DNA from 2 places in the Microbacterium sp. NPDC057944 genome. Region 2 is predicted to be linked to the other one. Evidence: predicted binding sites of a transcription regulator. Region 2 holds the regulator's gene; the other holds the start of a gene.
What was found. Region 2 encodes HrcA, which represses chaperone genes, less so after heat shock. Its sites were predicted from a motif close to TTNGCACTCGNNNNNNNCGAGTGCNAA; they were not measured.
Positions count from the first base shown of each region.

Region 1: groES (co-chaperone GroES) is a predicted target of HrcA. The motif match lies at 7,747-7,773, and genes of this name have one in related genera.

Region 1 is NZ_JBHVPJ010000002.1:1,495,966-1,510,887, forward strand. It holds gene guaB (IMP dehydrogenase) at 1-431, opposite strand, end outside; gene ACFVRO_RS16440 (branched-chain amino acid ABC transporter permease) at 692-2,041, shown strand; gene ACFVRO_RS16445 (branched-chain amino acid ABC transporter permease) at 2,044-3,021, shown strand; gene ACFVRO_RS16450 (ABC transporter ATP-binding protein) at 3,071-4,033, shown strand; gene ACFVRO_RS16455 (ABC transporter ATP-binding protein) at 4,030-4,767, shown strand; gene ACFVRO_RS16460 (ABC transporter substrate-binding protein) at 4,872-6,131, opposite strand; gene rarD (EamA family transporter RarD) at 6,276-7,211, opposite strand; gene groES (co-chaperone GroES) at 7,365-7,661, opposite strand; gene ACFVRO_RS16475 (SAM-dependent methyltransferase) at 7,804-9,009, shown strand; gene ACFVRO_RS16480 (hypothetical protein) at 9,010-10,218, opposite strand; gene ACFVRO_RS16485 (hypothetical protein) at 10,264-10,731, opposite strand; gene tsaD (tRNA (adenosine(37)-N6)-threonylcarbamoyltransferase complex transferase subunit TsaD) at 10,728-11,792, opposite strand; gene rimI (ribosomal protein S18-alanine N-acetyltransferase) at 11,789-12,280, opposite strand; gene tsaB (tRNA (adenosine(37)-N6)-threonylcarbamoyltransferase complex dimerization subunit type 1 TsaB) at 12,277-12,888, opposite strand; gene ACFVRO_RS16505 (hypothetical protein) at 12,885-14,042, opposite strand; gene ACFVRO_RS16510 (sensor histidine kinase) at 14,039-14,922, opposite strand, start outside.
Region 2 is NZ_JBHVPJ010000002.1:227,739-242,660, reverse strand. It holds gene ybeY (rRNA maturation RNase YbeY) at 1-173, opposite strand, end outside; gene ACFVRO_RS10535 (PhoH family protein) at 170-1,195, opposite strand; gene ACFVRO_RS10530 (HIT domain-containing protein) at 1,260-1,607, opposite strand; gene ACFVRO_RS10525 (16S rRNA (uracil(1498)-N(3))-methyltransferase) at 1,632-2,360, opposite strand; gene dnaJ (molecular chaperone DnaJ) at 2,364-3,479, opposite strand; gene hrcA (heat-inducible transcriptional repressor HrcA) at 3,518-4,546, opposite strand; gene ACFVRO_RS10510 (carboxylesterase/lipase family protein) at 4,617-6,038, shown strand; gene hemW (radical SAM family heme chaperone HemW) at 6,028-7,245, opposite strand; gene ACFVRO_RS10500 (DUF1990 family protein) at 7,245-7,898, opposite strand; gene lepA (translation elongation factor 4) at 7,965-9,818, opposite strand; gene ACFVRO_RS10490 (ABC transporter permease) at 10,060-11,043, shown strand; gene ACFVRO_RS10485 (ABC transporter permease) at 11,045-11,983, shown strand; gene ACFVRO_RS10480 (dipeptide ABC transporter ATP-binding protein) at 11,980-13,908, shown strand; gene ACFVRO_RS10475 (ABC transporter family substrate-binding protein) at 14,038-14,922, shown strand, end outside.

The DNA.
Region 1 (14,922 bases), 1.3 Mb from region 2:
AACCGCATGTCGCGGTTGGTGATGATGCCGACGAGCTTGCCGTCGGGGTCGACCACGGGGAGGCCCGAGATGCGGTACTTCGCGCACAGCGCGTCGACCTCTTCGACCGTCGCGTCCGGCGTCGTGGTGATCGGGTCGGTGATCATGCCCGACTCGCTGCGCTTGACGCGGTCGACGTGCGCGGCCTGGTCGGCGATCGACAGGTTGCGGTGCAGGATGCCGATGCCTCCCTCGCGCGCCATCGCGATCGCCATGCGCGACTCCGTCACGGTGTCCATCGCGCTGGAGAGCAGCGGGGTCGCGACCGAGATCCGGCGCGTGATGCGCGAGGAGGTGTCGGCCTCGCTCGGGATCACATCGGTGTGCCCCGGGAGGAGCAGCACATCGTCGTAGGTGAGTCCGACGAAACCGAAGGGATCGTGCTGGTCCATGGATTGTCCTCCTGCGGGGCGCGTGGTGGGGCGGCGGCGTGTACCAATTCTAAGCGTGTCGCGGCTGGAGATATTCCCCGCTTCTCCGCAGGAGGACGGGGATTCCGAGGCCGCAGCCGCATCGTCGGACGACACGGGCGGCGCGCCGTGAGCAGATCGTGCCTTGGCTGAAACAGAACCGACACATTACGCTCATACCGTCGTACATCAAGGCTGATGAACAACTCCGTCATCGCCTGCGTACTGGGGCTGGAGGATCTGTGAGTCTGACGATCACGGCGAGACGGAGCGGAACCCGATGGATCGTGGTGCTGCTCGGCGCACTCCTCGCCATCGCGTTCCTCTGGTTGCAGCCTCCGGCCACGGCATCGGCCGACACGACAGACGACGGCCAGGAGATCACAGACTTCTACTTCGCCGGTGTCATCACCTTCGATGACAAGCCCGTACCCGATGTGGTCATGACCATCAAGGGCAAGGGCTTCGACGGCGAGACCAAGACGGATGCCGACGGCAAGTGGCGGCTGTATGTGCCCGAGAAGGCCACCTACACGCTCACCGTCGACGAGGACACGCTGCCGAAAGGCGTGATCGTCGACGCCGCGCAGCTCCCCGAGGGCACGCAGCCCATCGCGGGGACGACGGCGTCGTTCGAGGTCGAGTTCGGGTTGACCGGCACGAAGATCATGAACCTCTTCCTCGGCGAGGGAGAGCGGATAACCGTCTCCTTCTGGGATCAGCTCTTCTCCCGACTCGTCGGAGGGCTCAACTTCGGACTGCTGCTCGCGCTGGCGTCGATGGGCGCGGCGCTGATCTACGGCACCACGCGCATGTCGAACTTCACGCACGGCGAGATGGTCACCTGGGGCGGACTGCTCGCCATGGTCACGACCACCTTCTGGCACCTCCCCCTGTGGGCGGGGCTCATCGCCGCGGTGGTCGGAGGCGGCCTGTTCGGCTGGGGCATGGATGCCGCGGTCTGGCGCCCGCTCCGCCATCGCGGTCTCGGCACCGTGCAGCTGATGATCGTCAGCATCGGCCTGTCCCTGGCCCTGCGGTACGTCTTCCAGTACTTCGTCGGGGGCGGCACCTACCAGCTCCCCGGCGCGAGCCCCGCACCGATCCAGCTCGGGCCGATCTCGCTGTCGTACATCGACATGATCGCGATGGGCGTGAGCATCGTCGCCATCCTCGCGGTGGCCTACTTCCTCACCCGCACCCGCATCGGCAAGGCGACCAGAGCCATCTCCGACAACCCTCAGCTGGCTGCCGCCTCCGGCATCGACGTCGACCGAGTGGTCCGGATCGTCTGGGTCGTCGCCGGTGTGCTGGCCGCGATCTCCGGCATCCTGTGGGCGTACTTCCGCCCCGGCGTGAAGTGGGACATGGGCACCCAGATGCTGCTGCTCATGTTCGCCGCGATCACGCTCGGCGGACTCGGCACCGCGTTCGGCGCGCTCATCGGCTCGCTGATCGTCGGCATCGCGGTCGAGGTCTCCACCCTGTGGATCCCCTCCGACCTGAAGTACGCGAGCGCCCTCGTCGTGCTCATCGTGATCCTCCTGGTCAGGCCGCAGGGTCTGCTCGGACGCAAGGAAAGGTTGGGCTGATCATGGACTTCGGAAGCATCTTCTCCAACACCGCCGTCTACCTCATCAGCCCGGTCACGATCGCGTACGCCCTGGCGGCGACGGGCCTGGCCGTGCACTTCGGCTACGCGGGCCTGCTGAACTTCGGCATGGCGGCGTTCATGGCGATCGGCGGCTACGGCTACGCCATCTCCGTGCTCTCGTTCGGGCTCCCCTGGTGGCTCGGCATGCTGATCGGCATGGCCGGCGGCGCCCTGTTCGCCGTGCTCCTCGGCATCCCGACCCTGCGGTTGCGCGCCGACTACCTCGCCATCGCGACGATCGCAGCGGGAGAGATCGTGCGGCTGCTGTTCACCACTCAGCTGTTCGACGAGTGGACGAACTCCGCAGACGGACTCGCCCAGTACAACGGCGGCTTCCGCGACGCGAACCCCTTCCCCGAGGGCACCTACGGGTTCGGCCCGTGGACGTTCTCGGCCGACGACCTGTGGAACCGCGTGTTCGGCATCCTGCTGCTGGCCGTGTCGATCCTGCTGGTCTGGTCTCTGATGCGCAGCCCCTGGGGCCGCGTGCTCAAGGGCATCCGCGAAGACGAGGACGCGGTGCGCTCGCTCGGCAAGAACGTGTTCGCCTACAAGATGCAGGCGCTCGTCGTCGGTGGTGTGATCGGCGCCGCCGGCGGCATCGTGTTCGTGCTCCCCTCGGCCGTCGTGCCCGGCAACTACACGACCTCGCTCACCTTCTTCCTGTGGACGATCCTGCTGCTCGGCGGCGCCGCCACGGTGTTCGGACCGACCCTCGGCGCCGTGCTGTTCTGGGTCGTGTTCGCGTTCCTCGCGAACCTGCTGCCCGGCATGGCGAAGGCCGGCGTGCTTCCGATGTCCGATAGCCAGGCCTCGACGCTCGTGTTCATCTTCGTCGGCGTCGCGCTCATGCTGCTCGTGATCTTCCGCCCGCAGGGCATCCTCGGAGACAAGAGGGAGATGACCTTTGTCAAGTGAACTGAACCCCGAGGGCTCCGCGGAGTCCGCCGCCCCCGCGACGGGAAGCATCCGCCGTCCGAAGACGACGGGCCTCGCGAAGGGACCTGCGGCGCCCGGCGTCGCGAAGGTCGATCCGATCCTCGTGGTCGACGCGGTGCAGCGCCGCTTCGGCGGTCTGACCGCGGTCGACGTGGACCACGTGGAGATCCCGCGCGGCGCCATCACCGCCCTGATCGGGCCGAACGGCGCCGGCAAGACGACGCTGTTCAATCTGCTGTGCGGGTTCGACCGCCCCAACAGCGGCTCCTGGTCGTTCGACGGGAACAACCTCGCGGGAGTGCCCTCGTTCAAGGTCGCGCGGATGGGCCAGGTCCGCACGTTCCAGCTGACGAAATCCCTGTCGCTGCTGACCGTGCTCGAGAACATGAAGCTCGGCGCCCCGCACCAGAAGGGCGAGGGCTTCTGGGCTTCGCTCTTCCCGTTCCTCTGGCGTTCGCAGGACACCGAGATCGAGACGAAGGCGCGCGAGCTGCTCGCGCGCTTCAAGCTCGACGCCAAGGAGAAGGACTTCGCGGCGGCGCTCTCCGGAGGTCAGCGCAAACTGCTCGAGATGGCTCGGGCGCTGATGAGCGACCCTACCCTGGTGATGCTCGACGAGCCGATGGCCGGCGTCAACCCGGCCCTCACCCAGTCTCTGCTCGACCACATCCTCGACCTCAAGGAGCAGGGTATGACCGTGCTCTTCGTCGAGCACGACATGCACATGGTCAGGCACATCGCCGACTGGGTCGTCGTCATGGCCGAGGGGCGCGTCGTGGCGGAGGGTCCGCCGGAGGACGTCATGGAGGACCCCGCGGTCGTCGACGCCTACCTCGGCGCGCACCAGGACCTCGACCTCGGAGCCGTCACCGGGCGCATCCCTGTGCTGGAGGATGCCGCGGCCGCACGGCTGCGCGAGAAGATCGAGGCTGAAGCCGAGGCGGAGCTCGCCGTGGAAGAGAACGATTCCCCCGAGGAGGGTCGCGCATGAGCGATGAGAAGGTGATCGTCGAGCTGAAGGACGTCCATGCCGGGTACCTGCCGGGCGTGAACATCCTCAACGGGGCGAATCTCGTGGCCAGGCAGGGTGAGCTGATCGGGATCATCGGCCCGAACGGCGCCGGCAAATCGACCCTGCTGAAGTCGATCTTCGGCATGGTGAACGTCCGCTCCGGCGACATCACCGTGAACGGCGAGAGCATCGTCGGCCTCAAGGCCGACAAGCTCGTCAAACGCGGGGTGGCCTTCGTGCCGCAGACGAACAACGTCTTCCCCTCGCTGACCATCGAGGAGAACCTGCAGATGGGGCTCTTCCAGAACCCCAAGATCTATGCCGAGAGGCTCGAGTTCGTCAGCGGCATCTTCGCGGAGCTCGGCAAGCGGCTCAAGCAGCGCGCCGGCTCCCTGTCGGGTGGAGAGCGCCAGATGGTCGCGATGTCGCGCGCTCTGATGATGGACCCGTCGGTGCTCCTGCTCGACGAGCCGTCTGCGGGCCTCTCCCCCGTGCGACAGGATGACGCGTTCATCCGCGTCTCCGACATCAACAAGGCCGGCGTGACCACGATCATGGTCGAGCAGAACGCCCGTCGCTGTCTGCAGATCTGCGACCGCGGGTACGTCCTCGACCAGGGCAAGGACGCGTACGAGGGCACGGGGCGCGACCTGCTGAACGATCCCAAGGTCATCGGACTCTACCTCGGCACGCTGGGCACCGACGCCGCCTGACGCGCGTTCGTCTCGTCGCTGCGCTCCTCGCTCTGCGAACGAGACGAACGCGCCGGGCACGGAGAAGGCCCCGGATGCGAGCATCCGGGGCCTTCTCGGCGATATCAGTTGGTGCGGGTGATGGTGTTGTCCGCGCCGTACTTGTAGATGCCGATCGTGGCGCCCTGCGGGTCGCCGTTCTCATCGAAGGTGACCTCGCCGGAGTAGCCGTCGTAGTCGGCCACCTTGCCGGAGTTGATGATCTTGGCGCAGTCGGCGAAGGTCGTGCACTTCTCGCCGTCGCCGGAGCCGCCCGAGACCTCCTGCATCTTCGCCGCGATGTCGGCGCCCTTGGTGGAGCCGGCGGCGAGCGACGCGAGAGCCACGAGCACGACAGCGTCGTACGCCTCACCCGCGTAGGTGAAGTCCTTCACCTCGGCATTGCCCTCGCCCGTCCAGAAGGTCTGCAGACGCTTCGTGAAGTCGTCGGCGAGCTTGGGGCCGGCCTTGGTGCCCTGTGCGCCCTCGAGCGAGACGGGGATGTCGGTGCCGTAGTCGGACAGGTTCCCGTCGACCATGTAGAACTTGTCGGCCGTGATGCCGGCGTTCACCAGCAGCGGGGCGATCGTCTTGAACTGGTCGAAGGACACGATGGCGACGGCGTCCGGGTTCTGCGCCTTGATGGTCTCGACCTGTGCGTCGAACTGCGCGTCGCCGACGTTGAACGACGCCTCGGCGACGACCTTGCCGCCGGTGCCCTCGAACGTCTTCTTGATGGCGTCGTTGAGGCCGGTGCCGTACGCGTCGTTCTGGTAGATGATGCCGAGGGTCTTGTGACCGTCTTCGGCGATCAGGTTTCCGAGCACCTCGCCCTGCAGCAGGTCGCTGGGGGCGGTGCGGAAGTACAGGCCCTTGTCGTCCCACGTGGTGAAGTCGGGGGAGGTGTTCGAGGCCGAGATCTGGAGGATGCCCGCCGCGACGTTGCCGTCGAGGATGAGCTTCGAGACGCCGGACGCCGCAGCGCCGACGATGGCGGACACGCCTGCACCCTGCAGCTTGGTGATCGAGGTCTCGTAGGCCTTGGTGTCGGTGTCGCCTTCGTCCTCGGCGGTGAGGTCGATGGTGATGCCGGCCTTGGCGTCGTTGATCTCCTTGACGGCGAGGCCGACGCCCGACTCCATGGGCGGACCGAGGAAGGCCAGGGCGCCGGTCTGCGGCAGCAGCGACCCGAGCTTGAGAGTGAGATCCGCGGACGGCTTGCTGCCGCCGTCGCCGGAGTCGGACGGCGTGCTGCTCGCGCAGCCCGAGATGACGAGTGCGGATGCGCTGACCAGCGCGATCCCCGCGAAGACCTTCGCTGTGCGCGAGCCCTTCAGTGCGTTCATGATGCTCCCTTGCGTAACTGAACGTGGATTGTGACCACAGTCGGGTGCTCTAACCCTAGAGCGTGGCAGGAGCGCGTAGTGGGTGCTTAGGTTTCGGTGCGTTAACGATCCGGCACCGGGTACCGCCGTCGATGCACCCGAGGTTCAGACGAGTTCTGCAGGTCCGCTTCCACGGCCCCGCCGCCCCGCGAGGAGAAGGTCGGCCACGAACACGCCGATCGCGATCCAGACGAGGATGAAGCCGGCCCAGCGTGCGGGAGGCATCTCCTCATGCAGGAAGGCGACGCCGATCACGAACTGCATGATCGGGGTGATGAACTGGATCATCCCGATGAGGGTGAGGTCGATCCGTCGCGTCCCCGCCGCGAACAGCAGCAGCGGCACCGCCGTCGCGACGCCGGCGAAGCCCAGCAGCAGTGCGTGGGGGACGCCGTTCGCCCCCATGGTGATGCCTGCGGGGGTGAAGGCCACCAGGATGAGCTGCACGATCGCGATGGGGATGAGCCAGAAGGATTCGAGGGTCAGACCGCTCACGGCATCCACCGCCGGTCCGATCTTCTTCTTGATGAGTCCGTAGATGCCGAAGGACGCGGTGAGCGAGAGCGCGATCCAGGGGAACTCCCCGTAGGCGACGACGATCACGATCACCGCGACGGCGGCGATGCCGATGGCCGCCCACTGCATCCGGCGGATCCGCTCGTGCAGCACGAAGACGCCCAGCAGCACCGTGGTGATCGGATTGATGAAGTAGCCGAGGCTCGTCTCCACGACCCGGTCGTTCAGGGTGCCGAGGACGAACACCTGCCAGTTCACGTAGATCAGCAGGCCCGCGAGCGCCGTGAGTCCGAGCAGCTTCGGTTGCCGGATGATGACGCCGAAGGCCGTCCATCCACGTGTGACGGTGAGCAGGATCAGGCAGAAGACGAAAGACAGCAGCACACGCCAGGCGACGACCTCCCACGCACCCGTGGGCACCAGCAGCAGGAAGTACAGCGGCAGCACGCCCCAGAGCAGGTAGGCGGCGACGGCGTAGACGGCCCCCGCGGTCTGGCCGGTGCGGGCGGGAGCGTCAGGGGTCACCGCACAACCCTATGCCCGTGGGCGCAGGCCAAGCGCGCGTTCACGCGCCACGACCGCGGTTCGGCAGGAATCGATCGCCGCGTGGCCGCTCCGGACATGCGAAAGGGGTTCGGATGCCGAAGCATCCGAACCCCCTCTGCGATGTGCGCTGGATCAGCGGACGACGACCGCGAGGACGTCGCGAGCCGACAGGACGAGGAACTCGTCTGCGCCGAACTTCACCTCGGTGCCGCCGTACTTGCTGTAGAGCACGCGGTCGCCCACGGCGACGTCGAGCGGGACGCGGTTGCCGTTGTCATCGATGCGGCCGGGGCCCACGGCCACGACCTCGCCCTCCTGGGGCTTCTCCTTGGCGGTGTCGGGGATGACCAGGCCACTCGCGGTGGTCTGCTCGGCCTCGACCTGCTTGATGACGATGCGGTCCTCGAGCGGCTTGATGGAAACCGACACGGTCTACCTCTTCTTTCTTGACGCTGACACGAAAGACTTGTTCGCACTCTCAACCCGAGAGTGCTAATCCAGTCTAAGCGCTCAGCTGGCACTCATGCAATGCGAGTGCCAGCCGGGCACGACCTAAGCTGAACGGGTGGAGATGTCCGAGCTGCGCGCCCTGCTCACCCCCGACGGAATCGAGCTCCTCGACGCCCTCGGGCCGATCGAGTCGACGGGCGAGGTCGCCAGGGCGGTGTCGCGGCTGCGCGCTGCGGGCCACTCCCCCGACCTCGTCTCGGCGGTCGTGGGGCAGGCCCACCTGCGCGCCAGGGCACGGACGAAGTTCGGTGACTTCGCCGAGCGGATGCTGTTCACCCGCGCCGGCCTCGAGCAGGCGACGAGACTGGGGGTCGCCGCACGGCACGCCCAGCGCATCCGCAGCGCCGGTCTGACGAGCGTCGCCGATCTCGGCTGCGGAATCGGCGGCGACGCCCTCGCCTTCGCCGGGGCAGGACTCGAGGTCACGGCCGTTGACGCCGACGAGGTCACAGCCGCGATCGCCGCGTACAACCTCGCGCCGCTCGGATCGGACGTGCGCCACAGCACGGCGGAGGATGCGTACCGGGAGCTGAGCACGGCGACCGCGCCCGCCGCTCGCGCGATCTGGATGGACCCCGCGCGACGCACCTCCGGGCACAGCGAGACCCGCCGCGTCTCGGCCGACGACTACTCACCGTCGCTGGACTGGGCCTTCGACGTGGCATCGCGCACGCCGACCGGCATCAAGCTCGGCCCCGCGCACGATCGCGACAGCCTCCCCGCCGACGCAGAGGCCCAGTGGGTGAGCGCCGACGGCAGCGTCGTGGAGCTCGTGGTCTGGACCGGCGTCCTCGCCAGAGAGGGCGTGCGCAGAGCGGCGCTCCTCATCCGCGGCGAGCGCTCCTACGAGCTCACCGCGGGCGCCGACGCCGAGGACGCGCCGGTGCGCCCGCTCGGCGTCTTCCTGCACGAACCGGACGGAGCCGTCATCCGTGCACGGCTCATCGGCGATGTCGCCCGCAGCCTGGAGGCGGGCATGCTCGACGAGCGCATCGCATACCTCACCTCGGATGCCGCGCTCACGAGTCCGTTCGTGCAGTCGTTCCGCGTGCGCGAGACGATGCCCGCCAATCCCAAGGCGATCAGTGCGGTGCTCAAGAGGAACGGAATCGGCACCCTGGAGATCAAGAAGCGCGGCATGGACGTCGACCCTGCGGCCTTCCGCAGGAAGCTCGCGTTGAAGGGTTCGGAGTCGGCGACGCTGATCCTCACCCGCATCGGTGACGAGCGTCTGGCGATCCTCGCCGACCGGGTGTCTGCGGCTTAGTCAGCCCGCCGGGTCCACGGGAACCTGGACCTCGATCGGATCCCCCGACTCGGTGTCGATGACCACGAGCGATCCGCCGGTCGGACCCTCGGTGATCGTCAGATAGGGCATGCCCCATCCGGTGAACTCCACTGTGAGCGACCACGGCGAGTCGTCCGCGTCGCCGGAGCTCAGCCGGATCGGCGCCTGATTCCCGCTGTTGTCCGGTGCGGCGCACTTCGATGCGTCCACGACGTCGACGATCAGGCATCTCTCCATCGAGCCCGTGTCGGTGAAGCGGTCGGCGACCCACACGGGCTCTCCGCGGAAGTGTCCGATCAGGGACATCCCCGGCTGGTACCCCTCGTCGATGAGCTCCTGCGCGCGCACCTTCTCCTCACCCTCGAACTGATCGAGCATCGAGGCGACATAGTCCCAACGGTTGATCGCGACCATCACCTCGCCGGACGTGGACAGCATGCCTACAGCATTGACGCTGGTTTCGCTTCCCGGTTGGTCTTCGCTATCTGACGGCACCGAGATCGACGCGTTCAGCGGGAACGTCCCGAACTCCTCGTCCGAGACGCAGTTGATGGAGGACTGCTCCCCCACATCGAGGGTCAGGCACGACTGCGGCTCTGGCGCGCTCTTGGTGGCGAACCAGACGAGGGCGTCTCCATCGCGCGCGACCGCGCGCAGCGAGCCGTCGTCGAACTTCTGCGCCGTGTAGAGCTCCAGCTTGCGCTCCACCTCCTCCGCGCTGAGCGGGATGTCGCTCGCACGCGGAGAGAACAGCGCCCAACCCGCGCCGAGTCCGATCGCCAGCAGGACGGCGGACGCAACGGCCACGGGCTTCCAGTGCGACCGCAAGGTCGTCCAGATACCCGGCGCCGCCTCACCTGCCACGCTCTCGGTCACGGGCTCCTCGGCCACGGGCGCCGCTGCGGTGCTCTCCTCGTCGACGACTCCCCGCGGAACGGGAGGCTGCGCCTCGCCCGTCCGCATGCCGTCCAGACGGGCCCCGTCCAGGCGGGCCCCGTCCGCCCCACCCCTGTCGGGGACCGCCGTCCGCGCGGAACGCTCCGCCGTGGCCTCGGGGCGGGCGCTCTCGCGGAGGGCGTGCTCGAGCTCGTGCAGACGCCGAGCCTCGGCATCCGTGAGCGACGCCTCGCGGCCATACGCCTTGCGCTGGAGCGCACGACGCTCCTCGCCGTCATGATCGTGCGGCATCGGCCCCCCTGATGACATCGATGTCCGGTCGGCGTCGAGCATCCGCTACCCGAACCTCTCGAACTGCAGACCGGCCCACACCAGCCAGCCCAGACTGTATGTCGTCGCCGCGAGGCCGAGCACGAGGGCCCACGTCGCGACGGCTCTGCTCTCGGCCGGACGCCGCAGCGACATGATCGCCGCGATCACGGCCACCACCGCGACCGGGATCACCCAGCCGACGAAGAACGAGGCGCACAGCGAGACGATCGCGGCGAGCAGCGCCCAGGGCGCGAGCCGCGTCTCGTCGACGGCCACGGGGGATGCCGAGGGCTCCCACCCGTCGCGTTCGTCGCCCTCGTCTTCGAGGTGCGGCCCGCTGGCGACGACCGGCTCCACGGTCACCGGCCCGGTGGGCAGCTTCGTGTACGCGTCACGTCTGGCGCCGGGGAGACGAGCAGACCCCGCCGGCCGCTCGACCTCGCCGCTGGGTCCTTCGATACGGGCACGCAGCCCGTCGTCCGGTGTGGTCATGAGCGCTCGGCCACCTGGATCTCCGTGACAGGGAGAGTCGAGTCGGCGCCGAAGGCGAGTGTCGACGGCCGCCGACCAGAGGAGATCAGCTCTGCGGCGAGCGCCGCGATCATGGCGCCGTTGTCGGTGCACAGCGACAGCGGCGGGATGCGCACCGTCACTCCCGCCTTCTCGGCACGGGCGAGCGCGACCTCGCGCAGCCTGCGGTTCGCGATGACGCCCCCGCCGAGCAGCAGCCGCGGGACCCCGAGATCGTCGCACGCCGCCAGCGCCTTCGTCACGAGCACGTCGACGACGGCCTCGCGGAAGCTCGCCGCCACATCGGCCACCGGCACCTCGACGCCATCGGCCTCGCAGCGCTCGACCCAGCGGGCGACGGCGGTCTTGAGTCCGGAGAAGGAGAAGTCGTAGCGGTGCTTCGCCAGATCGGACGCCTTGGACAGGCCACGGGGAAAGCGGATCGCGTTCGGGTCGCCGTCGACCGCGGCCCTGTCGATCTCGGGCCCGCCGGGGTAGGGCAGGGAGAGGAGCCTGGCCACCTTGTCGAAGGCCTCGCCCGCGGCGTCGTCCATGGTCTCGCCGAGCAGCTCGACGTCGGTCGTGAGGTCGCGGACGTGCAGGAGCGAGGTGTGCCCGCCCGAGACGAGGAGCGCGATGGTCGGGTACTCCAGCGGCGCGGAGTCCGCCGTGAGGATGTCGGCCGCGATGTGCCCCACCAGGTGGTTGACCGCGTACAGGGGCTTGTCGATCGACACCGCGAGACCCTTGGCCGCGCCGACGCCGACCATGAGCGCCCCCGCGAGCCCCGGCCCGCTGGTGACCGCCACCGCGTCGAGGTCCTGCAGACGGATGCCGGCCTCGTCGAGAGCCACGTCGATCGACGGCTGCAGCGCCTCCAGATGGGCGCGCGCGGCCACCTCCGGAACGACGCCGCCGTAGCGGGCGTGCTCGTCCATGCTCGAGGCGATCGTGTTCGAGAGCAGGGTGCGTCCGCGGACGATGCCGATGCCGGTCTCGTCGCAGCTCGTCTCGATGCCGAGCACAAGGGGGGCGGCGGTCATGCGGTCTGCTCCTTCGGCGTCGCGGTGCGCCGCGCATCCCACGCGCGCAGGTCGAGGCGCATCACGATCGCATCCACATCGTCCGGCTGATAGTAGCGGGGGCGGCGGCCGATCTCCTCGAAACCCTCCGAGAGGTACAGCCCCGCCGCGGCGGGGTTGTCGTCGCGCACCTCGAGGAACACCTCTCGTGCGCCCCGCCCGACTGCCGCCTCGAGCAGCGCGCGCAGCAGGGCCCGTCCTCGGCCCTCACCGCGGCGATCGGCATCGAAGGCGATGGTCTGGATGTCGGCATCCGACCCGCCCTGCAGCGCCCGCACACCGCCGTAGCCGATCGTCACGCCGTCGACCTCGTCGACGAGGTAGCGGGCGTGCGGGCTGGCGAGCTCGGACGCCATCGACTCGGCGCTCCACGCGTCGGTCGGGAACGCGCGGTTCTCGATCGCCATGATCCCGTCGAGATCGGCCGGAGTCGCGGGACGCAGCGTCATGATCCCACCCGCTTCGGCGCTCCGGGGAGCACGACGTCGGGGTGCCGCAGGTACAGCGGCTCGTCGTCGGCCAAGACGCGTCCTGCCGCGAGTGCGCGCGCCCCGACCCGCGCCAGGTCGGCGCCGGACAGCTCCGCGACGTCGATCCGCCGGATGCCGCCCAGGTGCGCATCGGCCTCGACCGCGGGCACGAGAACAGTGTCGGCGACGACGGCGGGGATGCCGGCGGCATCCGTCCCCTCGAACACCGTGACCGCGACCTCTCGACGACGCGCGTCGGTGACGATGGCGAACGGACCGTCGGCGGACACCGAGAGCGCCGCCGCGAGATGGCTCGGCACCGGGACCACGGGGATGCCGCGCCCGAGGGCGAAGGCACGAGCCGCCGCGATGCCGATGCGCAGGCCGGTGAAGGGCCCGGGGCCCATGCCGGACACGACGTGGGTGATCTCCCCCGCCCCCGCGTCCTTCAGGACGTCGGCGAGGAGATCGCCGATCACCTCGGCGTGCCCGAGCGGGTCGGCGGTCGCCGCCTCGGCGCGGAGGGCGCCGTCGGCGTCGATGAGGGCCACGGCGGTACCGAGGGAGGTGTCGACGGCGAGGATCACGCTTCCAGGGTAGCCGGGGATGCTGAGCCGTTCTCCTCCGCGCGCTTCCAGCGGTCGCCGCCATCGGCGCGGGCGGACGCCGATGCCGCGCCGGCCGCTGCCGCCAGCGCGTCGTAGTCGTGCCCCCAGGCCGACGCGCTCGCCCAGCCGATGCTCGCCGACACCCGGATCCCGGAGGCGCCCGCATCGTGCTCGATCGCCGAGATCCGCTGCAGCAGAGCGCGGATGTGGTGCCGGATCTCCTCTTCGCTCCCGCGGATGACGATGATCGAGCGGGAGTCATCGACGCGATCGGCGTCGGCACTCGCGGGGAGCACCTCCTCGATGTCGGAGTGGAAGCGCTCGACGATCGCCGCATATCCGGTGCTCGTCGACGCCTCCCTGAGGTCCAGCGGATCGTCCAGCCGCACGTCGAGGACGGACCAGGAGTGGTCGTTCTGGGCCTCCGCCTTGCGAAGCCTGCGCGCCGCACGTGCGGCCGCATCGCCCGTGGCCGGAGCGACCCGATCGGACCGCACGAGGAGCACGAGGGTGAACGCCGCGCAGATGCTGGTCACCACCGTGCCCACGCTGTTGACGCCACGGAGCACGCTCAGCTGCTCGCCCGAGCTCACGCCGTTGTCCAGCAGCACGGAGACGGCGCCGGCGATCGCGACGACGACGAACGAGCACGCGGCCAGGAGAAGGGGCATCGTGATGTCGCGCGACACCGTCCTCAGTCGGATCAGCTCCCACGCGACGAGCCCCGCGAAGACGCTCGCGCTGAGGAACGAGAGGCGGAACGTCACCTGGAACGCCGGTGTCCCCGCCGCGAGCACGAGCACGGTCGGGATGAGCACCATGAAGGCGAGGAGCGGCCACCAGAGCGGGCGCGCACCCCTGTGCATCCGCAGCCCCAGCCAGAGCAGCGGCTCGAAGCAGAGCAGCAGTCCAGAGGCTCCGGCCGTCAGACGCGGCTCCTGCAACTGGAGACCGCCGACCCACAGGTAGGTGCCGAGCATCCCCAGTGCGAACGCCGCTCCCCAGGTGATCGTCGCCCTGCTCGGCCGCGCGAGCGTCGCGAGCCCGATCACGACCACCGTCACGACCGTCACCACCGCGACCATGCTGGTCATGACGTCGACGCTGATCGCGGTGTGCGTCAGCTCCCTCATGATCCGTCCTCCTCGGTCAGCGGGAACCGCACCGTGACGCGGGTTCCCGCACCGGGAGCGCTGCCCACCTCGATGCTCCCGTCGTGGTCGCTCACGATGTCGCGGGCGATGCCCATGCCCAGCCCGGTGCCGGGGGCGCCCCCGACCACGGCCCGCGCGGTGCGGAAGTAGGGGTCGAAGACCCGCGCGACCTCGTCGGCCGTCATCCCGTCGCCGGTGTCGGCGATCGTGAGCACCGCCCCGCCGTCGTCGGCGCCGAGACTCACCCGGATGCCGCCACCACCCGGGGTGTACTTGACCGCGTTGCTCAGCAGATTGTCGAGCACCTGGCGCAGACGGAAGGCGTCTCCGCGCACCACGAGGCTGTCGAGTCCCTCCACGACGAGCTCCTGCCGGTTGCTCCTCGCGATCGCCGAGTACGACGCCGCCGACGCATCGACGACCTGGCGGAGATCGACCGGTTCCGGCAGCGACTCCGATGCGCGCCTCGCTTCGTCCTGCGTGCTCTCCACCAGCCGCTGCATCCGTTCGCTGGCGTTGGAGATGACCTCCAGCTGCGCGACGACGGATCCGGGCAGGTCGTCGCGCTCCCGCAGAAGGTCGACGTGGCCGAGGATCGCCATCAACGGATTGCGCAGCTCGTGCGACACGATCGCGGTGAGGGTGCGCCGCTCCTCGGCGGCCTCGATCAGCGCGGTGACATCGTCGATGATGAGCAGGGTGCTGCGGTCGCGCGCCGTCGCGTCGGCGAGGCGCTGCGTGCTCGCCTGCAGTGCGCGCCACCGCCCCTCCTGATCGAAGAGCCAGATCCGCTCGCTCCTGAGCTCCTCGCCACGTGCCGCGAGCGACAGGGTCGTCCGCTCTGGTGGCAGCGGTGCGC
Region 2 (14,922 bases):
CCGGGCTCGTCCATCCACTGGACGTGCAGCGCCTCCATGGCGCCCTCGTCCACGAGGACGATGGCCACCTCGGCGTCGGCGCTGACATGCAGCTGCGCGAGGTTGAAGTCCGTCAGCCGCTGCAGCACGGTCTCGTCGACGTCGATCGCCGACTCGTTGTTGATCTCGATCATGAGAGTCCTCGTTTCGGCATCCGGTCGCGTGGTCCTGGTCGCTGGGCGCCGCGTCGATCGGCGCGATTGGCGAACTCCGCCGCCTGCTCGCGCTCGAACCGCTGCGCCGTGCGCTTCTCGTCGTACTCGCTGTAAGCGTCGACGATGCGTCCGACGAGCGAGTGGCGCACCACGTCATCGCTGGTGAGGCGGGCGAAGTGGATGTCGTCGATGTCGCTCAGCACGCGCGTCACGGTCCGCAGCCCCGATGCTCCCTGCGGGAGGTCGATCTGGGTGATGTCGCCGGTGACGACCATCTTCGTGCCGAACCCCAGCCGGGTGAGGAACATCTTCATCTGCTCCGGGGTGGTGTTCTGCGCCTCGTCGAGCACCACGAACGAGTCGTTGAGCGTGCGACCGCGCATGTAGGCGAGCGGGGCGACCTCGATCGTGCCGGTCGCCATCAGACGCGGGACGATCTCGGGGTCCATCATCTCGTTGAGCGCGTCGTACAGCGGTCGCAGATAAGGATCGATCTTGTCGTTGAGCGTGCCGGGCAGGAACCCCAGTCGCTCCCCCGCCTCGACGGCAGGACGCGTGAGGATGATGCGGGTGACCTCCTTGCGCTGCAGCGCCTGGACGGCCTTCGCCATCGCGAGATAGGTCTTGCCGGTACCGGCCGGACCGATGCCGAACACGATCGTGCTCTCGTCGATCGCGTCGACGTACTCCTTCTGGCCGAGCGTCTTCGGACGGATCACCTTGCCGCGGGTGGAGAGGATCGCCTCGCCGAGCACCTCGCTCGGACGCGGACCCCCGTCCTGACGCAGCATCCTGGCGGAGCTCGAGACGTCGCTCGGAGCGAGATCGTGGCCGCGCCTGGTCATCGTGAGCAGCTCGTCGACGAGACGCTTGGCGTCGGCGACGGCATCGGCGTCTCCCGACAGCGTGATCTCGTTGCCGCGGACGAGCACCTGCACCTGGGGATGCTCCTTCTCCAGCATCCGCAGCAGCCGGTCCTGCGGCCCCAGCAGCTGCACCATGGCGACGCCGTCTGCGTAGATCTTCTCGACGGCGCTGCCGCGGTCGGGAGCGGAATCGAAATCGTCAGAAGCCAACGAGCTTGCTCTCCTCGATGTTGCCGAGCACATGGGCGTGCACGTGGAAGACGGACTGGCCGGCGCTCGCGCCGTTGTTGAAGATCAGGCGGTACTCGCCGTTCGCATGCTCCTCCGCGAGCCGCTTCGCCGCGGCCACGATGTCTGCGAGGAGCACGGGGTCGCCTGCAGCGAGCTCCGTGACGTCGCGGTACTCCTCGGTCTTCGGGATGACGAGGGCGTGCAGCGGCGCCTGCGGGTTGATGTCGCGGATCGCGAAGACCCGATCGGTCTCCAGCAGGATCTCCCCGGGGATGTCGCCGGTGAGGATGCGGGTGAAGATCGAGGGCTCGCTCATGCTCTCAGTCTACTGAGGGGACGCTCACCAGCGGCCGAGCGCCACCGACAGCACCGCGATCGCGGCCGGACCGGCCGTGGAGGTGCGCAGCACCGTGTCGCCGAGCAGCACGCGCTCGGCTCCCGCCGCGACGAGGCGGTCCAGCTCCTCGGGGGCGATGCCGCCCTCGGGGCCGACGACGAGGATCAGGTCGCGTCCGTCCGGTTCCCGCTCGGAGAGCCTGATGGTCGCCGTCGGGTCGAGCAGGAGCATCCGCGCGTCCCCCGCGCGCTGCGCGAGCTGTCCCGTCGTGAGAGGCTCCGAGACCTCGGGGATCCAGGGCCGATGCGCCTGCTTCGCGGCCTCGCGCACGATCGTCGCCCAGCGCTCGCGCCCCTTGACGGCCTTGGGTCCGTCCCAGCGCGTCACGCTGCGGCTCGCCTGCCACGGGACGATCTCGTCGACGCCGAGCTCGCAGGCCGCCTGGACGGCGAGTTCATCGCGATCGCCCTTGGCCAGTGCCTGAACGAGGACGATGCGGGGCGTCGGCGCGTCGTGGACCGCACGGTCGGACACGCGCACATCCACCCGGGTCGGAGAGACCTCCTCGGCGACACCGGTGAGCCAGACGCCTGCACCGTCGCCGATCGTCACGGATTCGCCCACACGCAGTCTCCGGACGACCGCCGCGTGCTTCGCCTCCGTGCCGGTGAGCGACACGAGGTCGCCGACCGCGGCATCGCTCGACGTCTCGACCAGGAAGTGCAGCGCCATGGCTCAGTGCGAGCGGAAGCGGTCGCGGAGCTTGGAGAACAGCCCCTGCTGGAACTGGGCGAGCTGCGGTCCCGGCGACTTCGCCTTCTTCGCGAAGTCCTCGATGAGCGCGCGCTGTGCGGAGTCGAGCTTGGTGGGCGTGACCACCTGCACGCCGACCCTGAGGTCACCACGCTGGGATCCCCGCAGCGGGGTGATGCCGCGGCCCTTGATCGTCAGGACGTCACCCGACTGGATGCCGGAGCGGATCTCCAGGTCGACCTCGCCGTCGAGCCCCTGGATCTTCGTGTCCGTTCCGAGGATCGCGTCGGTCATGGAGACCTCGAGCGTGGCGAGGAGGTCGTCGCCGTCACGGCTGAACGCCGCGTGCGGGCTCACCGTGACCTCGACGTACAGATCGCCGTTGGGGCCACCGGCCTTGCCCACCTCGCCGGAGCCCGGCAGCTGCAGTCGCAGCCCGGTCTCCACGCCGGCGGGGATGTCGAGGGACACCGTGCGACGCGACCGCACCCGCCCCTGACCGGCGCAGGTTCCGCAGGGGTACGGGATCGTCGTGCCGTAGCCCTCGCAGGTGCCGCACGGCTGCGAGGTGATCACGTTGCCGAGAAGGCTGCGGACCTGACGCTGCACGTGGCCGGAGCCGCCGCAGATGTCGCAGGTGACGGGCGACGTGCCCTCCTGGCAGCAGGATCCCTGACACGTCTCGCACAGCACCGCCGTGTCGACCTCGATGTCGCGGTGCGCGCCGAACACCACGTCGCCGAGCTCGAGGGTCACACGCACGAGCGCGTCCTGGCCGCGCTCGCGCCGTGACCGCGGACGCGCGCCGCGCCCGCCGCCCTGCGCGGCGCCGAAGAAGGTCTCGAAGATGTCGCCGAAGCCTCCGAATCCGCCGAAGTTGCCTGCGGCGCCGTCTCCGCCGCCCATGTCGTACCGGCGTCGCGACTCGTCGTCGCTGAGCACGTCGTACGCGTGCGTGACGAGCTTGAAGCGCTCCGCCGCCTCCTCGCCCGGGTTGACATCCGGGTGCAGCTGACGCGCGAGGCGTCGGTACGCCTTCTTGATCTCGTCGGTGGACGCCTCTCGGGATACCCCGAGAACCTCATAGTGATCCGCCACGATGGCCCTTCTCCGTGTGTGTTCGTTCGGCGGCCGCCTCAGCGGCTCGCCTCGTCTTCGTCGAGCATCCGCGACAGGTAGAGGGCCACGGCCCGCGCCGCCGCGAGGTTGCTCGGATAGTCCATGCGGGTCGGGCCCATGACGCCGACGCGCGCGGTGCCGCTCGGTGCGGCGTAGTTGCTGGCGACGATCGATGCCTCGCCGAGACCGAACGGAGCGTTCTCCGTGCCGATGCTCGCGGCGAGCCCGTGCACGTCGGTCTCCATCTCGCTCATCAGCCGCAGCAGCGTCACCTGCTCCTCGATCGCCTCGAGGAGAGGATGGATGCTGCCGCGGAAGTCCTGTTCGCGCCGGGCCAGAGTCGCGGCCCCCGCCATGACGAGGCGCTCCTGGCGGAACTCGCCCAGCTCGTCGATGATGACGGTCGCGAGCGCGCGCAGCGCGGCATCCGTCGTCGTGTCATCGGTGAGAAGGGTCTGCAGGCGCTCAGCGGCGTCGCTCACCGCACGGCCCGTGATCAGCGCGGACAGCCGCGCCCGCAGCACCGCCACGTCGGCCTCGTCGAGCTCGACCGGGAGCGGGGTCATGCGCTGTGAGACGCCGCCGGCGTCGGTGACGAGCACGACGAGCATCCGGCTCGGCGCGAGCGCCACGAGTTCCAGGTGGGTCAGATGCGCGCGGGCGAACGACGGGTACTGCGCCAGGGCGACCTGCCCCGTGAGCTGCGTGAGCACACGGACGGTGCGCGCCATCAGGTCGTCGAGATCGGCGGGGTCCGCGAGGAAGGACTCGATCGCGCTGCGCTGCGCCACGGTGAGCGGCCGCAGCTGAGCCAGGTGGTTCACGAAGACGCGATACCCCTTGTCGGTCGGCACGCGCCCCGACGAGGTGTGCGGAGCGGCGATCAGCTCCTCGTCCTCGAGCAGCGCCATGTCGTTGCGGATGGTGGCCGCGGAGACGCCGAAGGAGTAACGATCGACGATCGTGCGGCTGCCGACGGGTTCGTGCGTCTCGACGTAGTCCTGCACGATCGCGCGCAGCACCTGCAGGCCTCGCTCTGTGACCATCTCACCCTCCCGCCTGGCACTCGGACCGATAGAGTGCCAATCCTATCGCGTGCACCCTAGGATGGCGCTCATGACCACGCCGTCCACCGCTTCCGTCAGCACCGGGGTCCTCCGAGGAACCGTCGAGGACGGCGTCCGTCGCTTCCTCGGCATCCCGTATGCCGCGCCGCCGTTCGGGGACAACCGGTTCCGCGAGCCGCAGCCCGCTGCCGCGTGGACAGGCGAGCGCGACGCCACGTCCTTCGGCCCCACGTCTCCTCAGCTCCCCTACTCCGGCGCGACCGGCGAGCTGCTGGGTTCGGTGCGCATCGACGGCGAGGACATCCTCACCGTCAACGTCTGGTCGCCGGTCGACGCCTCGGACGCGCCCGTGCTGCTGTGGATCCACGGCGGCGCCCTCGAACGCGGCACCGCCGCGCTCTCGATCTACGACGGCACGGGTTTCGCGCGCGCCGGCATCGTCTTCGCCTCGATCAACTACCGCCTGGGCTCGGAGGGCTTCTCCGTGCTCGAGGACGCACCGCGCAACCTCGGCCTGCGCGACGCCGCGGCCGCCCTCGACTGGGTCCACCGCGAGATCGCGGCGTTCGGCGGCGACCCGGCACGCATCACGGTGATGGGCGAGTCGGCGGGCGGCGCGATCGTCGCCGGTCTCCTGGCCCGTCCGGAGTCGCGTGCGCTGATCGCTCAGGCGATCATCGAGTCCGGTCTTCTGGAGGCGCAGACGCCGGAGAAGGCCGGGCGCGTCACCGCGCAGCTGGCGAAGCGGCTCGGCATCCGCCCCGATAGGGAGTCCTTCGCCGGCGTCGATCCCGATCAACTCCTGCAGGCCCGTCGCGCGCAGGCGGCAGGCTCCTCACCCCTCGGGGGCGCGCCGGGATTCCAGTTCTCGATCGACCCCGACAGCCTCCCCCGGTCTCCCCACGAGGTGCTCGGCGAGATCGACACCCCGCTGCTCATCGGCAGCAACACCGACGAGTACCGGCTGTGGTTCCCCCCGGAGGCGCTCGCCGGCATCAGCAGGGCGAAGCTGCTGATCGCGCGTCTCGCGCTGCGCATCCCCGGCCGTGCGGTGGCCGCGTACCGCGCCGACTTCCCTTCGGCGTCGACCGGGGAGATCTTCGGACAGCTCGCGACCGACGTCATGCTCCGCGCTCCGCTCAGCCGCGTCGCGGGGGCACGCCCCGCGAACACCCACGTCTACGAGTTCGCGTGGCCCAGCCCCGTGCGCGATCTCCGCGCCGCGCACGCGCTCGAGCTCGGGTTCGTGTTCGACCGGCTCGACGACCCCGAGACGCAGCGCATGGCGGGGACCGACGCTCCGCGCGAGCTCGCCGCCGACATGCACCGCGCGTGGGTCTCCTTCGTCACCACGGGCGACCCCGGATGGCCCGCTTTCGGCTCCGAGCGCAGGACGCGCCTGTTCGATGCCGTGACCACCACGGTTCCCCAGCGACGCACGACCGGCATGGATCTGCTCCCTAGTCGGTGAGCTCCCGCACGACCGCATCGGCCAGCAGCCGGCCGCGGAGCGTCAGCCGAACGCGGCCGCGAACGGCGGAGGCAGGATCCACCAGACCGTCGGCGATCAGGCCGGCGACGCGGGCTCGGTTCCCTGCGGGGAGGTCTGCCACGGCGATGCCCTCGGCGAGACGACTCAGCAGCAGCACCCGCTCCAGCATCCGCGACGCCTCATCCGGACGCTCGGTTCCAGCAGCCGGGGACTCGGATGCCGCGAGCCGCTGCGCGTATGCGGCCGGGTGCTTCACGTTCCACCAGCGCAGGCCCGCGACGTGACTGTGCGCCCCGGGGCCGAAGCCCCACCAGTCGCTCCCCCGCCAGTACGCGAGATTGTGACGCGAACGCTGCTCCGCGGAGCGCGCCCAGTTGCTGACCTCGTACCACTCGAAACCGGCGGCGGCGAGCCGCGAGTCGGCGAGCTCGTACATGTCAGCCTGGAGATCGTCATCGGGTGTCGGCACCTCGCCGCGGCGGATCTGCCTGGCCAGCTTCGTGCCGTCTTCGATGATCAGCGCGTACGCGGAGATGTGGTCCGACTCGAGGTCGAGCGCGGCGTCGAGAGAGGCTTCCCAATCGGCCAGGGACTCCCCCGGCGCACCGTAGATGAGGTCGACGCTGACCGCGAGACCGGCGCCCTTCGCCGCCTCGACGGCGGTGCGGACGTTCTCCGGCCGGTGCGTGCGATCCAGCGCAGCGAGCACGTGCGGCACGGCGGACTGCATGCCGATGGAGAGCCTGGTGACACCGGCATCGGCGAGAGTCCTGGCGACCTCGGGGGTCACCGTGTCGGGGTTCGCCTCGACCGTCACCTCCGCGCCGTCGGCGAGCCCGAAGGCCGACACCGCCGCATCCAGCATCCGCGCGAGGTCGCCCGCGGGCAACAGCGTGGGCGTGCCGCCTCCGAAGAACACCGTGTCCATCGGCCGGAGCGCCCCGGCGTCCGACAGCACACGACGGGCGAGGGAGATCTCCGCGGCGAGGGTGTCGGCGTAGTCCTCCTGCTTGGCGCCGCGCAGCTCGCCCGAGGTGTAGGTGTTGAAGTCGCAGTACCCGCACCGCACACGGCAGAACGGGATGTGCAGGTACGCCGAGAACGGCACGGAGGGATCGACGGAGAGATCGGCGGGGAGCCCGCCGTCCGCCGGGGCCGGATCGCCGAGGGGAAGGGGACCCGCCATCAGACGGGGGTCGAGTAGAGCGGGGAGATCGCCCGCAGGTACCGGGCGAACAGCTCTTTCCTGCGCCGCTTCACGAGCGCGGGGACCATCCGGTACAGCATCGCGTTCGGCGCGTCGAAGGCGCGGACGGTGAACCACACCTCATCGTTGTCCTCGCGCCAGTCGATGTCGAACGACTCCTCGCCGCTCACGACCGATCCTCCGACCGTGCCGAGCACGAAGCCGATGCGGCGCTTCTCCTCCGTCACGGAGATCACCCGCAGCTCGGCGTCGGCGCTCATGCCTGCCACATGGCCGTGCAGCTTCAGGGTCATTCCCGGGCCGACGAAGGGCGTGCCCTCCGCGTCGAAGCGCTGTTCGATGTCGTGCTTGCTCGGCGCGATGGGGTTTCCCTCGGCGTCGAAGCTCACTCCTGCGTACGCGGGACCGGGGGCCGGGCGCACGTCTTGGATGCCGAGCCCTGCGGCGCGCTGCGCCGTCCACGACAGCAGGGACTCCCCTGCCGTCTGGAACCGCTCGGAGCCGCTGCCGATCCGCCAGGACTGCTCCGCCGGGATGCTGCGCTCCGGCGGGTACTGCATCAGATCCGGGGCGTGGGTGGCACCCACGGCCGCATAGTCAACCGTGTCGTCTCGGAAAGTCCCGCGCCGCATGATCTCCACCCTACTTCGGCTTGCCTGAGCGATCACCCCCACGCGCCGCGGGCACCCAGAACCGGACTACTTCTTGTCCTTGCCCTCGACGTCGCCGGAGAGCGCGGCGATGAACGCCTCCTGGGGGACCTCGACGCGACCCACCATCTTCATGCGCTTCTTGCCCTCCTTCTGCTTCTCGAGGAGCTTGCGCTTTCGGGTGATGTCACCGCCGTAGCACTTGGCGAGCACGTCCTTGCGGATCGCGCGGATCGTCTCGCGAGCGATGATCCTGGCGCCGATCGCCGCCTGGATCGGCACCTCGAACTGCTGCCGCGGGATGAGCTTGCGAAGCCGCTCGGTCATCAGAGTGCCGTAGGCGTAGGCCTTGTCGCGGTGCACGATCGAGCTGAAGGCGTCGACCTTCTCGCCCTGGAGCAGGATGTCGACCTTGACCAGATCCGCCTCCTGCTGACCGGAGGGCTCATAGTCCAGCGAGGCGTACCCCTGGGTCTTGGACTTCAACTGGTCGAAGAAGTCGAAGACGATCTCGCCGAGCGGCATGTTGTAGCGCAGCTCGACGCGCTCCTCGGAGAAGTACTCCATGCCCAGGAGGGTGCCCCGGCGGCTCTGGCACAGCTCCATCACGGTGCCGACGTAGTCCTTGGGCAGCAGGATCGCCGCCTTCACCATCGGTTCAGACACCGAGCCGATGCGACCGTCCGGATACTCGCTCGGGTTGGTCACCGTGACCGTCTCACCGGTGTCGCTCGTGAGCACCTCGTAGATGACGCTCGGCGCCGTGGTGATGAGATCGAGTCCGAACTCGCGCGACAGGCGCTCGGTGATGATCTCGAGATGCAGGAGCCCGAGGAACCCGCAGCGGAAGCCGAAGCCGAGTGCGACGGACGTCTCCGGCTCGTAGGCCAGCGATGCGTCCGAGAGCTTGAGCTTGTCGAGCGCCTCCCTGAGCTCTGCGTAGTCGCTGCCATCGATCGGGTACACGCCCGAGAAGACCATCGGCTTCGGGTCGGTGTATCCGGTGAGGGCCGTGGATGCCGGCTTCCGCGATGCCGTGACCGTGTCGCCGACCTTGGAGAGTCGCACATCCTTCACGCCGGTGATCAGGTACCCGACCTCCCCGATGCCGAGGCCCTTGCTCGGAATCGGCTCGGGGCTGGACACGCCGATCTCGATGAGCTCGTGGTTCGCGCCGGTCGACATCATCTGGATGCGTTCGCGAGGCGACAGGCTGCCGTCGACCATTCGCACATAAGTGACGACGCCCCGGTAGGCGTCGTACACGGAATCGAAGATCATGGCTCGCGCCGGCGCCTCGGGGTCGCCCTTCGGCGCGGGGATCTCCTGCACGAGCCGGTCGAGGAGCTCCTCGACGCCGACGCCGGTCTTGCCCGACACGCGCAGCACGTCCTCCGGCTTCCCGCCGATGAGGGAGGCGAGCTCCTTGGCGTACTTCTCCGGATCGGCGGCCGGGAGATCGATCTTGTTCAGGACCGGGATGATGTGGAGGTCGTTCTCCAGCGCGAGGTACAGGTTGGCGAGCGTCTGGGCCTCGATGCCCTGAGCCGCGTCGACGAGGAGGATCGCCCCTTCGCACGCGGCGAGGGAACGGGACACCTCGTACGTGAAGTCCACGTGACCGGGGGTGTCGATCATGTTCAGCGCGAAGGTCTCTTCGCCGATCTGCCAGGGCATCCGCACCGCCTGGCTCTTGATCGTGATGCCGCGCTCGCGCTCGATGTCCATGCGGTCCAGATACTGGGCCCGCATGTCGCGGTCGGAGACCACTCCGGTGATCTGGAGCATCCGGTCGGCGAGGGTCGACTTGCCGTGGTCGATGTGGGCGATGATGCAGAAGTTGCGGATCTGCGTGGCCGGAGTCGCGGCAGGCTGAAGAGGAGTGAGAGCGCGTGGTGACATGTCGCCTCAAGTCTAGGGTGAGCGCGGGCCGATCCGAGATTCCCTCATAACTGGTGGTAGTCTCGCGAAGTTGCCCGGGAGCAATCGGTGACACCGGATCCCATGAGCGACAAGACTCCGTCACAGACAGCGTGCAGGTGTCGTGTCGCGCAGTCCAGCAGTTGGTGGTTGAATGACTACCCGGCTCAGCGTTGCGTCGGCAGATCCCGCGCGCGTCTGTAGAAGAGAAAGAATCACACCCTTGATCAAGTATCTCGTGCGCCGAGCACTCGGCTGGCTGCTCATGATCGTGGTCGCGACCAATCTCACGTACTTCCTCGCGTGGGGTTTCCTCGACCCGCGCAGCAACTACGTCGGTCGCCGCCCTCCGGTGACGGAGGAGCAGATCGTCCACCTCCTCAAGCCGCGCAACCTCAGCGACACCGTCCCTCTCATCGAACGGTGGTGGAACTGGCTCACGGGGATCCTGCTGCGGTGGGACTGGGGCGTGAGCCCGACCGGCGGCTCGGTGAACGAGCAGGTCGGCTACCGCATGTGGGTCAGCGCCGAGCTGGTCCTGGGAGCCACGATCCTCTTCACCGTCCTCGGCATCGCGCTCGGCGTGTACACGGCATCCCGCCAGTACAAGCTCGCCGACCGCATCGGCCAGGCCACGAGCATCATCACGATGAACATCCCCATCGTCGTCGCCGCCTTCGCGGTCGTCATCCTCGCGATCGCGCTGAACGAGGCGACGGGCGTGCGCATCTTCTACGTCACCGGCTCGTCGAGCCAGGACGTCGAAGGGTTCTTCCCCGTCCTCGTCGACGTGCTGCAGCATCTGACGCTGCCGACGATCGCCCTGGTGCTCACCGGCTACGCCGGTATCCACTTCCTCCAGCGCTCACTCCTGCTGGACAACATCAACGCCGATTACGTGCGCACGGCGCGCGCCAAGGGCCTCACCAAGCAGCAGGCCATCCGCAAGCACGCGCTGCGCACCTCGCTGATCCCCGTCGCGACCCAGGTGGCCTTCACGATCCCCGGTGTGTTCACCGGCGCGGTGCTCACGGAGACGATCTTCGCCTGGAACGGCATGGGCCAGTACTTCATCAAGACCATCGGAACGAACGACATCCACGGCACGGTCGCCATCGCGGCCTTCGGCGCCGTCCTCACGGCGATCGGCGCCATCCTCGCCGACATCGCCGTCGTGGTGCTCGACCCACGAGTGAGAGTGAGCTGACATGACCACCGACATGATCGACCCCACGGTCCAGCCGCCCTCCGGCATCGCGGGACCTGAGACCACGCGTGTCGCGACCAAGCGGCTCTCCAAGTGGACCCTCTACTGGCGCCGCTACGCCCGCAACAAGGGCGCTCTCGCCGGCCTGGTGATCTTCGTCCTCCTGGTGCTCTTCGCGATCTTCGGACCGCTCATCGCCCGATACGACGCGGTCGAGCTCGACTTCCTCAACCTCAGCACCGGACCGTCGTCCGAGCACTGGTTCGGAACCAACAACGCCGGCAACGACCTGTTCGCTCAGGTGGCGCTCGGTCTGCAGCGCTCGCTCATGATCGCCGTCAGCGTCTCGGTCGGCGTCACGATCGTCTCGGCGCTCGTCGGCACAGCAGCCGCCTACTTCGGCGGCTGGACCGAGCGCATCGCGCTGCTGGTCATCCACTTCATGATGGTCATCCCCAGCTTCCTCATCCTCGCGATGATCTCCAACAAGTCGGGAGGCGACTGGCGGGTCATCGCGCTCATCATGATCTTCGTGATCGGCTGGTACTTCCCCGCCAGGGTGATCTGGACCATGGCGCTCTCCCTGCGTGAACGCGAGTACGTCAGCGCCGCCCGCTACATGGGCGTCGGCGGCATGAGGATCGTCCTCCGCCACCTGCTGCCGAACATCGGATCCCTCCTGGTGATCAACTTCACCCTCGGTGTTGTCAACGCCGTCGTCACCGAGACGGGTCTGTCCTTCCTCGGCTTCGGCGTCAAGATCCCCGATGTCTCGCTGGGCGCGCTCATCGGCACCGGCTCCAGCAGCCTCACGACCGCGCCCTGGCTGTTCTACTTCCCCGCCGCGGCCCTCACCCTTCTCACCGTGTCGATGGCGCTCGTCGCCGACGGCCTGCGTGATGCCCTCGATCCCACGTCTGCAGCGGGAGGCCGCGCATGAGCACCGTCCTTTCCGTCCGCGACCTCCGGGTCAGCTTCGCCTCGGAAGCGGGCCGCGTCGACGCCGTGCGCGGCGTCTCCTTCGATCTGGAGGCAGGCAAGACCCTCGGGATCGTCGGCGAGTCCGGCTCGGGCAAGTCCGTCACGTCCCTCGCGATCATGGGCCTCCTCGACGAGAACGCGAAGGTCACCGGCTCCATCGTCTACGACGGCCAGGAGCTGATCGGCAAGTCGGACAAGCAGCTGTCCGTGATCCGCGGCAACGGCATGTCCATGGTCTTCCAGGACCCGCTGACCTCCCTCACCCCCGTGTTCACGGTCGGCGACCAGCTGATCGAGGCGCTCACGGTGCACCGCAGCCTCTCCAAGAAGGACGCATGGGATCGCGCGGTGGAGCTGCTGACGCTCGTGGGCATCACGTTCCCTGAGCGGCGCATGAAGTCGTTCCCGCACGAGTTCTCCGGCGGCATGCGCCAGCGCGTCGTGATCGCGATCGCGATGGCCAACAACCCCAAGCTCATCATCTGCGACGAGCCGACGACCGCTCTCGACGTGACGATCCAGGCGCAGATCCTCGATCTGATCGAGAAGGCGCAGGACGAGACCGGCGCCGCGGTGATGATGATCACCCACGACATGGGCGTGGTGGCGCGCACCGCCGACGACGTCATGGTGATGTACGCCGGAAAGCCCGTGGAGCACGCACCCGCCCGCGAGCTCTTCCACCGCACGCGGATGCCGTACTCGATCGGGCTCCTGGGGGCGATCCCCCGCGTCGACAAGGCCGAGAAGGAGCCGCTGACCCCGATCAAGGGGAACCCGCCGCTGCTGGTCAACCTCCCAGACGCGTGCCCGTTCGCCGACCGCTGCCCGATCGCGATGGATGCCTGCCGCACGGGCGAACCGGAGCTGCTGCCGGTGTCGACCGGCACGGGCGAGCGCCACCTGGCCGCGTGCATCCGCTCGCAGGAGATCGAGGACGGCGGTCTGCTCGGCGGCCTCCCCGTCTTCCCCGCCAGGGTGATCCCGGAGAGTGACCTGACCCGGACGCCGCGCGAGGAGCGCCCCGTGACGCTCGAGGTCAAGAACCTCACCAAGACCTTCCCGCTCCTCAAGGGCGCGTTCCTCAAGCGCAAGGTGGGCGAGGTCCAGGCGATCAAGGGCATCAGCTTCGACGTCCGCGAGGGCGAGACGATGGCGATCGTCGGCGAGTCCGGCTCGGGCAAGACCACCACGCTGCTGCAGATCATGGACATGGTCAAGCAGACCGACGGTGACATCGTCATCGCCGGCACCAGCGTGAACGATCTCCACAGCAGGAAGATCGAGCGCGAGCTCCGCCGCGACATCCAGATCGTGTTCCAGGACCCGATGGGCGCACTCGACCCGCGCATGACCGTCGCCGACATCATCGCCGAGCCGATGCGCGCGATCGGCACGCCCAAGGCCGAGGTCCACCGGCGAGTGGACGAGCTGATGGACATCGTCGGCCTCAACCCGGCGCACAGCGACCGGTTCCCGCAGGCGTTCTCCGGCGGGCAGCGCCAGCGCATCGGCATCGCGAGAGCCCTGTCGACGAACCCGAAGATCGTCGTGCTCGACGAGCCGGTGTCGGCGCTGGACGTGTCGATCCAGGCCGGCGTCATCAACCTGCTGGACGAGCTCAAGGTCAAGCTGGGTCTGTCGTACCTGTTCGTCGCACACGACCTGTCCGTCGTGCGGCACATCGCCGATCGCGTCGCCGTGATGTACCTCGGCGAGTTCGTGGAGCACGGCGACGTCGACGATGTCTTCGACAACCCGCAGCATCCTTACACCAAGGCTCTCCTGTCGGCGATCCCGGTGCCGGATCCGGACATCGAGCGCACGCGTCAGCGCGTCGTGTTCGACCCGGAGACCATGTCGACGAAGCCTGCGACGGTCTGAGCGGATGCCGATGCGAGGTCTGGTCACCGTCCGATAACGGTTAGCCGGTATTCACTGTCCGCCGCTGTGCGGTGATCAACAGCGAACTATTCTTCCCTTTATGAAACGCCGAAAGGCGAAAGGAGCACCATGAAGCACAAGAAGTTGTTGGGGGCTGTCGCGATCAGCGGCGTCCTCGCACTCGCCCTCGCGGGTTGCGCGAGCGGATCCGGAAACACCGGTGGCGGGAACGGTTCGGAGAAGCCGGTCGAGACCAAGTCCGCCGACTACAACCCCCAGGCTCGGGCCGACATGAAGGAGGGCGGCGAAGTCCACCTCGGCATCAACGGCATCCCCGAGCAGCTCAACGCCTTCCACGGCGACGGAGTCGCCGACACCTCGACGCTCTGGTACTTCTACATGCCGCAGATCCTGCTGGTGAAGCCGGAGGGCGAGGTCTACAAGAACGACGCCTACCTCGACAAGTACGAGATCGGCGAGAAGGACGGCAACACGACCGTCACCTTCACGTTCACCGACAAGGCGCACTTCAACGACGGCACCGACATGGACTGGACCGCCATCGACGCGACCTGGAAGGCGAACCGCTCGTCCGACGAGGGCTACAGCCCCAACGCGACCGACGGCTACAAGCAGGTCAAGTCGGTCGAGCAGGGCGACACCGCGAAGACCGCGGTGGTCACGTTCGACGGCATCTACGCCTGGCCGTCCATGGTGTTCCTCACCGGTGGTGTCCTGAACCCGAAGCACGCCGACGTCGACACGTTCAATAACGCGTACATCGGCAACCCGCACTCCGAGTGGGGTGCAGGCCCGTACATCGTCGACGAGTTCGACGCCAACAAGGGCTTCATCTCGTTCAAGCCGAACCCCGAGTGGTGGGGTAACGCTCCTCTGCTCGACAAGGTGACCTTCCAGCAGCTCGAGCCCGACGCCGCGATCAACGCCTTCAAGAACGGCGAGATCGACATGGTGGGCGCGAACTCCAAGGACCGCCTCGAGCAGGTCAAGTCG